Undibacterium sp. 5I1: one gene and its partner. The protein of the gene in region 2 interacts with the protein of the main gene of each other region in a pairwise test. Links are inferred from orthologs where the notes say so. Each region holds a gene or a part of one and is shown on either strand. Other genes may lie near its edges.

Region 1 (5,819 bases), 1.6 Mb from region 2 along the record:
GAGTTTTAATCTTGCGACCGTACTCCCCAGGCGGTCTACTTCACGCGTTAGCTGCGTTACCAAGACAATTAAGTCCCGACAACTAGTAGACATCGTTTAGGGCGTGGACTACCAGGGTATCTAATCCTGTTTGCTCCCCACGCTTTCGTGCATGAGCGTCAGTGTTATCCCAGGGGGCTGCCTTCGCCATCGGTATTCCTCCACATATCTACGCATTTCACTGCTACACGTGGAATTCTACCCCCCTCTGACACACTCTAGCCATACAGTCTCAAATGCAGTTCCCAGGTTGAGCCCGGGGATTTCACATCTGACTTATATAACCGCCTGCGCACGCTTTACGCCCAGTAATTCCGATTAACGCTTGCACCCTACGTATTACCGCGGCTGCTGGCACGTAGTTAGCCGGTGCTTATTCTTCAGGTACCGTCATTAGTAGTCCGTATTAGGAACTACCGTTTCTTCCCTGACAAAAGAGCTTTACAACCCGAAGGCCTTCTTCACTCACGCGGCATTGCTGGATCAGGCTTGCGCCCATTGTCCAAAATTCCCCACTGCTGCCTCCCGTAGGAGTCTGGACCGTGTCTCAGTTCCAGTGTGGCTGGTCGTCCTCTCAGACCAGCTACTGATCGTCGCCTTGGTAGGCTTTTACCCTACCAACTAGCTAATCAGATATCGGCCACTCCATGAGCATGAGGTCTTGCGATCCCCCACTTTCAACCTGAGTTCGTATGCGGTATTAGCGTAACTTTCGCTACGTTATCCCCCACTCTAGGGTATGTTCCGATATATTACTCACCCGTTCGCCACTCGTCGCCAGGTTGCCCCGCGTTACCGTTCGACTTGCATGTGTAAGGCATGCCGCCAGCGTTCAATCTGAGCCAGGATCAAACTCTTCAGTTTAATCTCTGTTTTTGTTCATTGCTGAACTCTGTTCTTTCGAACAGTGTCGCTCACTCAAATAACTGACAGGCTATCTCTTGCGAGATATCCTATTTATTACTTTTGCGAACATTTGATATTTTTTAAGTATCATGATCTAATAAATTAAATCACGGTGCCTTCTATCAAGTGCCCACATTTATTGACTGTTAATTGTTAAAGATCTGTATTCTGTGTCGCTTTAAAAAGACTAGGATTCTTGCGAATCAACCACTCTTTTCTCTCTACTTTCTGACAAAGCGTTTTGTTTGTCAGCAGCAAAGAAGCAAGATTATGAACCACTTACCGCTTTCCGTCAATACCTATTTTGAAGCTTCTTTTTAAATCCCATCCGGTTTCTTCTACCTGATCTTGTTCAATTCTCTGCCTTCAAACTACCGTACTCACTTCTCGTGTTTCACTGTCTTTCTACCTCTATTTCCCCGCCTCTCGACGGGAGCCGAACTATAGCAAACATCCCCTCCCTTTGGCAAGTAGCTTCCTAATTATTTTCAGAAACAAGCCACGAAACAAATTAGGGCAAATAAATACTAAGTTCGATCCGCTCGACCAAATAAGTCTTTTGCTGTGAGCGCAAAGAACAATGAAAAGCGCGCACATAAAAAAATTTATGCGTGCGCGATACTTATCCTATGTATTGAGATTATTTAATAGTATGTAGAGAATAATCAAAAACACATATTTGGTTTATTTACGCTTTTTTAGGCAGCTTTCTTTTTATTTACAACTATTTTTCTTACTGCTTTTGTGGCTGTTTTCGCGATTTTTGCTGGTACTTTTACTGACGCACCTTCAGTATTGCTGGTCGCTTTTGCCTTAACAGGCACTTTAGCTTTGCGCTCTTCAAACTCAAAACTGACTTTGCCATCTTTGCCGCGCACCAAGAACGCCTTAAACGGACGACGAGTGCGCTGGGAAATAAAACCAGGTAGCAAATCAGTTTTACCGTCGTTTAATAGTTTTGCCATTTGCTCCGGTAAAATTTCTTGCTGCAAAATAATACGTCCGCTGCGGAAATCGCACGCCTTAGGTTTGGCAACGGTTTTTTCACAGGTATAAGATAAGCCCATTTCATACACATCGCTGCCACATTTAGGACAAGGTCCGAGAGCAGTTTGGCCAGTAAAATCAACAGGCTCAGCATTTTCATCATCCTGATTTTGACCGAAGTCAAATTCAAGCTTGAAGTTATTGTGTTCTTCATCACGTACAATTTTTAGGATCGCGGCGAATGGTCTGCCCATTTTTGAGCGAAATCCTTGCAAGGGACCAATTTCTCGCTTACTTAAAACCTCTTCTACCTCGGCGACCTCAAATTGACGGCTGCCAGGTGTTTTACTCATAGAGAACTCGCACTTGGTACAAGCAAAGCGGCGATAGTTTTCTTTAACTATGCCGCCACAATTCGGGCATGGTGTGTGCAGCGTGGCGTAGTCGCCGGGGATTGTATCGTTGTTATATTCCTTGGCGCGCTTGACGATCACTTGCGTCATTTGGGCAATTTCGCGCATGAATTCTTCGCGACTGATTTTACCGCGCTCCATTTGCGAGAGCTTGTATTCCCATTCACCTGTCAATTCTGGCGAAGTCAATTCATCAACACCAAGTCCGCGCAGCAGCGTCATTAGCTGAAACGCCTTGGCGGTCGGCATCATCTCACGGCCTTCGCGCAGTAAATATTTTTCGTTAATCAGCCCCTCGATAGTGGCAGCACGAGTAGCTGGCGTACCCAAACCTTTACCAGCCATTGCCTCACGCAAATCACCATCGTCAACCAATTTACCTGCACCCTCCATCGCCGACAACAACGTGGCTTCAGTGTAGCGAGCAGGTGGTTTAGTAACTAAGCCGTTAGCTGTGATTTTTTCTGTTTTGACTTTTTCACCCTTAGCAACAGCAACTAAATTGCCTTTATTTTCCGGGTCATTATCGTCTTGTGCCTCTTTGCCATAAATAGCTAACCAACCAGGGTTGGTCATGACCTTGCCTTCGGTCTTAAACTGATAGCCAGACACTTCTGTAATACGAGTCGTGACTTGGAATTCTGCCGCGGGGAAGAATACGGACATAAAGCGACGTGTCACTAAGTCATATAACTTTTGCTCTGGCTCGGACAAATTTTTTGGCGCTTGGCTAGTTGGAATAATCGCAAAGTGATCACTGATTTTGGCGTTATCAAATATCCGCTTATTCGGCTTGACCCAATTACTATTCAAGATCTGGGCGGCGAACTGGTAATAGTTATTGTTTTCCGAGACCGTTTCGAGCGTTTGCTTTACCGTATCTAAATAATCTTCCGGCAAGTGACGGGAATCAGTACGCGGGTATGTCAGCACCTTATGTTTTTCATACAGCGCTTGCGCTAATCCAAGTGTATTCTTGGCAGAGAAACCGAAACGAGAGTTCGCTTCACGCTGCAAGCTGGTCAAGTCGAATAATGCCGGCGCCATTTGTGTCGCTGGTTTAGATTCTTCACTAACATTGCCTTGTTTATTTCTGCAAGCAGCGACAATCGACTCTGCCGCTGCTTTGCTCCATAAACGCTCGGCTTTTTTCTCTGGGTCATGCTCATCTTTTTTGAATTGATGATCTAACCAGCGCCCTTCATAAATACCCGCGGCGCAAATAAATTCTGCACGGACTTCCCAAAAATCACGAGAAACAAACTTCTTAATTTTTTCTTCGCGCTCTACCACAATCGACAAGGTTGGCGTTTGTACGCGACCTACTGTGGTGAGATAAAAACCGCCCTCTTTAGAATTGAATGCCGTCATGGCGCGAGTGCCATTAATACCGATCAGCCAGTCAGCCTCAGAGCGGCAACGCGCGGCATCCGCCAGCGGCATCATGTCTTCATCTGTACGTAGCTTTTTAAAGCCATCGCGGATAGATGCTGGCGTCATAGATTGCAACCACAAACGACTTACTGGTTGTTTGGCTTTGGCATGCTGCGCAATCAAGCGGAAAATTAACTCTCCTTCACGACCCGCATCGCATGCGTTGATAAGAGCAGTAACATCTTTACGCTTGATGAGTTTATTCAACACCTTTAAGCGCGATTCGGTCTTGGCGATAGGATTCAGTGCGAAGTGCGGCGGGATCATCGGCAGGTGGGCGAAACTCCATTTGCCACGCTTAACATCATATTCTTCTGGTACTGTGATTTCTAGCAAATGGCCGACCGCCGATGACAATACATAATCGTCCGACTCAAAATAATCATCATGTTTAGTAAAGCCGCCCAAAGTTTTGGCGATGTCATTTGCGACTGAGGGCTTCTCGGCAATGATGAGGGTTTTGGTCATGGTGTTATTTCTCTATCGTTTCTTTGGCGTCTCTATATCAGAGACTGGCTGAATCGGTGCATGCTAAACAGATACTGATTAATCACTAAAGGGTAAAGTAAAAACTTAATTCGTCTCAATGCAGCGCAAGCCTAGCCTAAATTTGCTTGCGCCGCTGCAACAAGATAGCGCAAACCCATGCACACAAGGCATATTAAGCGCGAATAATAAACGTGATCGATGAAAAACTGCAATCGAGATATGTTTTTTACCACAAAACAAGCGATGACAGTGCTTTAGTGAACTTAGTGCAACAAGCGAGGTTCGCTCTCTTCGTCGGATAATAGCAATTCGTCAAACATGAGCATATCCGGTTCTTTGCCCTGACTCCAGAGCATCATCAGAACGATGACCTTGAGCTTATCCAAAGGAACAGGAGACTCGTTAATTGCCAGAGCACGCTCAATCACGATCTCCCGCTGTTGTGAGTTCATCAGGCCAGCGGATTCCAGAAATTGCAAAAAACCCATGGCTGGCGTACCCAAAACTGCAATTTCGCGCTCGGCGTAGATACGGAAACCCTTGGATGCGAGAACATCAGATTCGGTCTGCTTATCGATTTCGTTCGTTGTGTCGGCCAGAACGGTGAGCCAGTCCAGCGCTTCGGAAATTTCATCTTCTTCAAAGCCGACTGCGGAAAGTTTTTTAGCCAAAGCTACCGTGTCCGGACATGCGTCAGGGCGGTAGTAGGTTTCATAGAGGTATACAAGAATATCGAACATGCCGTTACTGTAGCCTCAAGGAGAATTCGAGACAAGTCCTGCGTTACTGCTTTTTTGCATCATCAATGATACAAAATCACTGCGAAACTTGCCTTATTATATATACTAGGTAGTAGTATTCTAACATATCCATGTATTACCTGTTCAATATGCCAGATTTTGACGATACTCCCCAATTTTTAATGGCTATTTTAGTTTTAGGAATTATAGAAGTTACGCAAAATTACCCCAGGCGTTTAATCATGGCGCCAGCGAGCTGCTCAATATGCCCGTCCAACTCTAATGATAATAATTGTGCGCTCAGGCTTCCCGCATCCATATCTACGCGCTCAGCCAGCATATCGATGTGCACGGGATCGTAGCCAATCGCAATTAATAATTCGCTGTCGGCGGCCGACACGCTGACATTTACATCGGCTCTTACTGCATTTTGTACGAAGTTTGGGGCAAGCGAATTAGCTAGCGACCGATCACGGCTACCGACACCGCTTGAAAATAGTGGCAAAAATCCCAACTCATCCAAAATATCCTGCGCGTTATCGACTAATTTTGCACCTTGCTTAATCAGTTGATGGCAGCCCTTAGCCAAAGGTGAATGAATCGAGCCAGGAATAGCAAATACATCACGCCCTTGTTCTGCCGCCATGCGCGCGGTGATCAATGAACCTGACTGCGCGGCTGCCTCAATGACTAATACCCCCTTTGCCAAGCCAGAAATAATCCGGTTACGGCGCGGAAAGTTAGAGGCAATCGCTGGCATGCCAAGCGCATATTCACTGACAATACAACCACCATCAGCAATCAAGTGCGC
Region 2 (5,522 bases):
TTTGGTACGACACCGAGTTGTTTTTGAACTGCATGTAATAGTGCCTGAGACGCCGCTGGAGCTGCCTCAATCGTCGCTGGAGTTGGGATGAGTGACATGATGATTTCCTTTTAAATTAGTTTGTCGAGTTGACCAAGAGAACTGTAGCAAGTTTCATTAAATAAGATAATCTGGTAAATTTAGGAATAACTATCTCAATTTTTGAGATTTTTAAAAGTCGTTTGAAAAGAACATGCCTGCGGAGATGTGAATGACAGATCGATTAGATTCGATGGCGATTTTGATCGCGGTGGTTGATGCAGGCAGTTTTTCTGGTGCTGCACGTCGTCTTGCTATGCCGCTGGCAACGGTTAGTCGCAAAGTAGGTGAGCTGGAGGCGCATTTAAAAATACGTCTGCTATTGCGTTCTACCCGGCAATTGGCATTGACTGAGGCAGGGCTATCGTATGTGGCCGCTTGCCGGCGTATTCTGGAAGAGGTAGCCCAGGCAGAACGCATTGCCGCAGGCGAATATACGATGCCCAAAGGTGAGCTGGTGATTACTGCACCCGTTGTTTTTGGACGTTTGCATGTGTTACCTATGGTGGTCGAATTCTTAAAAAAATACCCGGATATTGACGTGCGTCTGACGCTGTCAGATCGCAATGTCCACTTATTGGAAGACCACATCGATGTGGCGTTGCGCATCGGTGCATTGCCTGACAGCGATTTGATCGCTATTCCCGTTGGTGCAGTGAGGACGGTGGTTTGTGCTAGTCCAGAGTACTTTGCGCAGCGAGGCAAGCCGACGACGCCTGAGCAACTAACCCAGCATGATTGTGTTTCGTATGATGTATTGACATCCCCGCATAGCTGGCGATTTTTGCAGGGGAAGTCCGAGATTACCGTGCCAATCCATTCGCGCCTGATCGTCAATACGGCAGAAGCGGCAATTGATGCCGCGGTTGCGGGTGTTGGAGTAACGCGAGTCTTGTCTTACCAGATCGCCGCGGCCAGACGCCAGGCTTTGTTGGAAATTGTGCTTGAATCGTTTGAGTCGCCCGACAGACCGGTTAATCTCGTACATGCGGGCCAAGGCATACTGCCTTTAAAGCTGAGAGCCTTCCTTGATTTTGGATCAGCATATTTAAAAAACCGGTTATCTGATGCAATATAAAATCGGTGCGTCAGGCATTTTTAATTGAATATTGAATATACTCCCCTTTATTTTTATAAAATATGCTTCATTGTCCAATTATTGATTGGACGACTTTAATTTACTGGATGGGAGTATATTAAATGCCAGGTTTTAAAGTATCTTAAATTTACTGGAAGCAATATGACGCTTTTTGCCGTATATTTTTTAGATAAACAAGGCAGTCTGGCTGTGCGCCAGCAGTATCTCGGGGCGCATATTGCTTGGCTGGATCAGCACAAAGAGCGCATCTTGGTTGGCGGTTCATTGCGTCATCAGCCCGGCGATGCTGCGCTGGGCGGCTTGTGGATTGTCGAAGCGGAAAGCAAAGCCGAGATTGAGGCACTGATTCTGATGGATCCTTTTTGGATCAATGGGCTTCGCGCCAGTGTTGAGATTTTGCACTGGTCAAAAGCTTTCCCTCAGCGGCAGAGCTTGATTTAGCATAGTTGATTCAGCTTCGGCTGAGCTTTGCTTACTCGACATGCTCCACCAGCAATTGCACCCGCGTCACGCCATTGTAGGTATTCGCATCCAGCCTGAAGGCGACATTTACACGCTCTGGAAGATGATCGGTGTGACCAAACCAGATGGCATCGTAGCGTTTGCCATTTTTTTCCAGTTCCATTTTCAGATGGCGTTCTTTCAGAATCCGTTGTGAAATCAGCTTGAAGTCATCACAAAATATCGGCGGCGCAAAGCCTTGTCCCCAGACTTGTCCATCCATCAGGCTAATAAAGTCCGTGCTGAAATATGCATCTTCTAAAGGACCATCGGTTTCGATAATCCTCTCTAACTGATCGGCTTTCAGCCAGCTTTGCGCGACAGCTTCAAACGCCGCCTGAAAGGCAGGAAAGTTTTCTGCCTTCAATGTCAATCCTGCTGCCATCGCATGTCCGCCGAATTTTAAAATCAGGTCGGGTACATGTTTAGACACCAGATCCAGCGCATCGCGCATATGGAAGCCGGGGATGGAGCGGCCAGACCCTTTGATCAAACCCTCATCGCCGGGCGCAAAGGTAATGGTAGGACGATAGAATTTATCTTTGAGCCGCGAGGCGACAATCCCGATCACGCCCTGGTGCCAGCTCTCGTCAAATACGGTGATGGTATTACTCGCGGAGGGTTGAAAATCATCCAGATGCAGCAAGGCCACATCTTGCATCTCGCGTTCGATATCTTTGCGATCGGCATTGATGGAATTGAGTTCTTGCGCAATGTGCCAGGCGCGACCTTCGTCATCGGTGGTTAAACACTCTATGCCCAGCGACATGTCGGACAAGCGACCCGCTGCGTTGATTCTGGGACCCACGGCAAAACCCAGATCGAATGGACTGGCCTGATGCGGCTCTCGCCCTGCGACGCGGAACAGGGCGGCAATACCTGTATGCATACGACCTGCACGCATGCGTTTGATTCCTTGCGCGACCAGAATACGGTTATTCGCATCCAGCTTGACGACGTCGGCGACTGTGCCTAAGGCGACCAAATCCAGTAAGGTATCAAGCTTGGGTTGCTGCTGCTGATCAAACACGCCACGTTGGCGTAACTCTGCACGCAAGGCCAGCAAGGTATAAAACATCACGCCAACACCAGCCATATTTTTGCTCGGGAAGCCGCAGCCTGGCTGGTTGGGATTCACAATCACCGCAGCGTCTGGCAGGGTATCTGCTGGAAGATGGTGATCGGTCACGACCACCGCCATACCCAGGGCGTTGGCAGCAGCGACACCGTCAATACTGGCAATGCCGTTATCGACGGTGACAATAATATCTGGCGATTTTTCTTGCTTGGTTAATGCGACGATTTCCGGCGTTAATCCATAACCGTGGATTTGTCTATCCGGTACGATGTAATCGACCGTTGCACCCATCATGCGCAGGCCGCGCAAGCCCACTGCACAGGCCGTTGCACCGTCACAATCGTAGTCGGCGACGATACACATTTTTTTGCCAGCGGCGATTGCGTCGGCTAAATACACCGCCGCTTGCTGAACATGCAGCAATTGAGTCGGTGCGATCAATTGCGGTAATTCGCTACGTAATTCGGCGACGTCTTTCACGCCACGCGCGGCATATAAGCGCGCCAATACCGGATGGATGCCGCTTTGGCGCAGCATTTCTGAATCGCGGAAAGAGTAAGGGCGGGTGCTGATACGTGTCATGTTAGTTGGATATTTTTTGTGCTGGTAGCGAGAATAAAGGATGCAATGTCGGTTTGCGCCAGAATTGACGGAGCGACCAGGGCGTTAAACTAAATTGTGCTAGCGTGTTGGCATCGGTGACGATCAGATTGAGTTGGTTAATTTGTTGGTCGCGTAAAGCTGCCAGTGCAGGCGCAAAGCAGTGCTCCTCCAGCAACTGCATGCGCTCCAGCCAGCTTGCCCAGTCGTTATTCAGCGCAGGCTCTAACAGTGCATCGATTAAAACGGGTCGTTTTGACGCCAGATCGATTTGTTTAAATTCAGTCACTTTTTGGATATCCGGCATGTCCATTAATTGCGTGCTACCGCCGGACAGCCAAGCTGAGTTGACGGGCTTTAAACCTTGCGTCTCCCGTTCTTGGTTGATGGTGTGACTAAACCATTGCATCTGAATTTCATTTTGAAGCTTGCGCCATGGGCGTGCTTGCTCACCTTTGGGCATCCAGATATCGATATTGTGGCCGCAAGCCGCATCTGGCGTGGCTGTTTGCAGGCCTTGCCAATCATCGGCGCGTAAAAACCAGTGAAGTGTGTCGCCATACACTAAAGTTTTACCCAGTTCGTCACAAATGATTTTTGCCTCGGCAAACAGGGCGCGCGACTCACGCTCCGTCAATGTCAAGCGGCGTTGGTCTGTAAGTACCAGATGGTCGCGTGCAATATGGATATGAACAGGTTGCAGCGTGAACCAAACTGCGCTCGTACCGGTCATATCAGTATCTACCGGCTGGACGCCAAGCACTTGCATTTTGTTGTGCGTATTAGCGGGACTGCTCTTGATGGCTGATTCTAAACCTACAGAGTTTGAAAAAGGAGGTCCAATGATTCTGCCGCCCCCAGGGCTAAAATGCCCTGCAAGCAAGGATTCATGCGGTAATTGTCTTGCAAAGTCTTCAAAGTGATGGGGAGTGTCGGGTTTAGCTTTGCCAATTAAGCAGCTTAATGCTGGTACACGTAGCTCGCGTAGCAGGTCTTTGGCAAGCGGGGCGGGAGGGATGGCAAACGGCAGTATCATTTCTAAATAGCTCATAACGACATTGTATGGCAAGATGCTCGCTGACTAAAAACATTACTTTTAAGACTATGCAAAATCGCCGTCAAAACTCCTTAGCGCGACAATTTTGTGTAAGCCCTAATTAAATTATCTATTCTGGATCAAGTTCTATAGTGAAAAATTACCCTTTTGAATGGCTGGTCGGCCTGCGTTATACCCGCGCTGGACGACGTAGTGGCCGTAACAGTTTTATCTCGTTTATCTCAATGATTTCTATGGCCGGCATTGCCTTAGGTGTCGCAGCATTAATTGTCGTGTTATCGGTGATGAATGGCTTCCAAAAAGAAGTGCGTGACCGTATGTTGTCGGTGTTGGCGCATATTGAGGTGTTTGATGCCACTGGTACTTTGCCAGATTGGAAAACTACCGCATTGCAAGCACAAAAAAATCCCTCGGTCACAGGGACTGCGCCTTATGTCGATGCGCAGGCCATGATTATTGGCGGCGATATAATGCGCGGCGTGGTTTTGCGTGGCGTGTTGCCAGAAGAAGAGTCGAAGGTATCTGACGTCACCAGCAAAATGAAGTACGGCAAATTTACCGATTTGAAGCCAGGTGGTTTTGGCATTGTGCTAGGGATTGAATTAGCTCGCAGTTTACATGTGCAAGTCGGTGAAAAAGTCACGTTAGCCGGAGCGCCGGAAGGCCAGATTACACCAGCAGGTATGGTGCCGCGTCTTAAAGCATTTACCGTAGTCGGTATTTTTGAAGCAGGACATTTTGAATACGACTCTGGCATGGCATTTATTCAGATGGACGATGCTGAGAAGTTTTTCCGACTATCGGCACCGTCTGGTTTACGCCTGCGTATTGTCGATATGTTGAAAGCACCGCAAGTCGCGGTGGAGTTATCAAAAACATTGTCTGGTGATTTGTATATACGCGACTGGTCGCAACAAAATCGTAATTATTTTGCTGCGGTAAAAACAGAAAAAACCATGATGTTTATCATTTTGACGCTGATCATCGCAGTAGCAGCTTTCAATCTGGTATCAACCTTGGTGATGACCGTGACAGACAAGCAAGCGGATATTGCGATTCTGCGAACCTTGGGCGCGTCGCCTTGGTCGATCATGAAAATTTTTATGATT

What was found. The genes of interacting proteins can lie anywhere in the genome.
Region 1: the proteins of recJ (region 2) and RGU72_RS14740 interact in binary tests that used the Escherichia coli proteins (3 or more experiments, as listed by UniProt). The link is inferred for Undibacterium sp. 5I1 from one-to-one orthologs.

The regions. Positions count from the first base shown.
Region 1 is NZ_JAVIWI010000001.1:3,348,624-3,354,442, forward strand. What follows is about bases 1,444-4,612. They hold RGU72_RS14740 (DNA topoisomerase III), read right to left. Parts: upstream 4,248-4,612; coding sequence 1,644-4,247; downstream 1,444-1,643. Other genes in these bases: RGU72_RS14745 (DUF494 domain-containing protein), read right to left, coding at 4,532-4,612. Also shown: more of RGU72_RS14745, read right to left, coding at 4,613-5,008; DNA-processing protein DprA, read right to left, coding at 5,232-5,819.
Region 2 is NZ_JAVIWI010000001.1:1,774,099-1,779,620, reverse strand. Bases 995-3,866 are described here. They hold recJ (single-stranded-DNA-specific exonuclease RecJ), read right to left. Parts: upstream 3,339-3,866; coding sequence 1,650-3,338; downstream 995-1,649. Other genes in these bases: RGU72_RS07875 (hypothetical protein), read right to left, coding at 3,340-3,866; RGU72_RS07885 (YciI family protein), read left to right, coding at 1,319-1,618; RGU72_RS07890 (LysR family transcriptional regulator), read left to right, coding at 995-1,156. Also shown: RGU72_RS07895 (carboxymuconolactone decarboxylase family protein), read right to left, coding at 1-98; more of RGU72_RS07890, read left to right, coding at 251-994; more of RGU72_RS07875, read right to left, coding at 3,867-4,425; RGU72_RS07870 (lipoprotein-releasing ABC transporter permease subunit), read left to right, coding at 4,542-5,522. UniProt on the Escherichia coli protein: Single-stranded-DNA-specific exonuclease.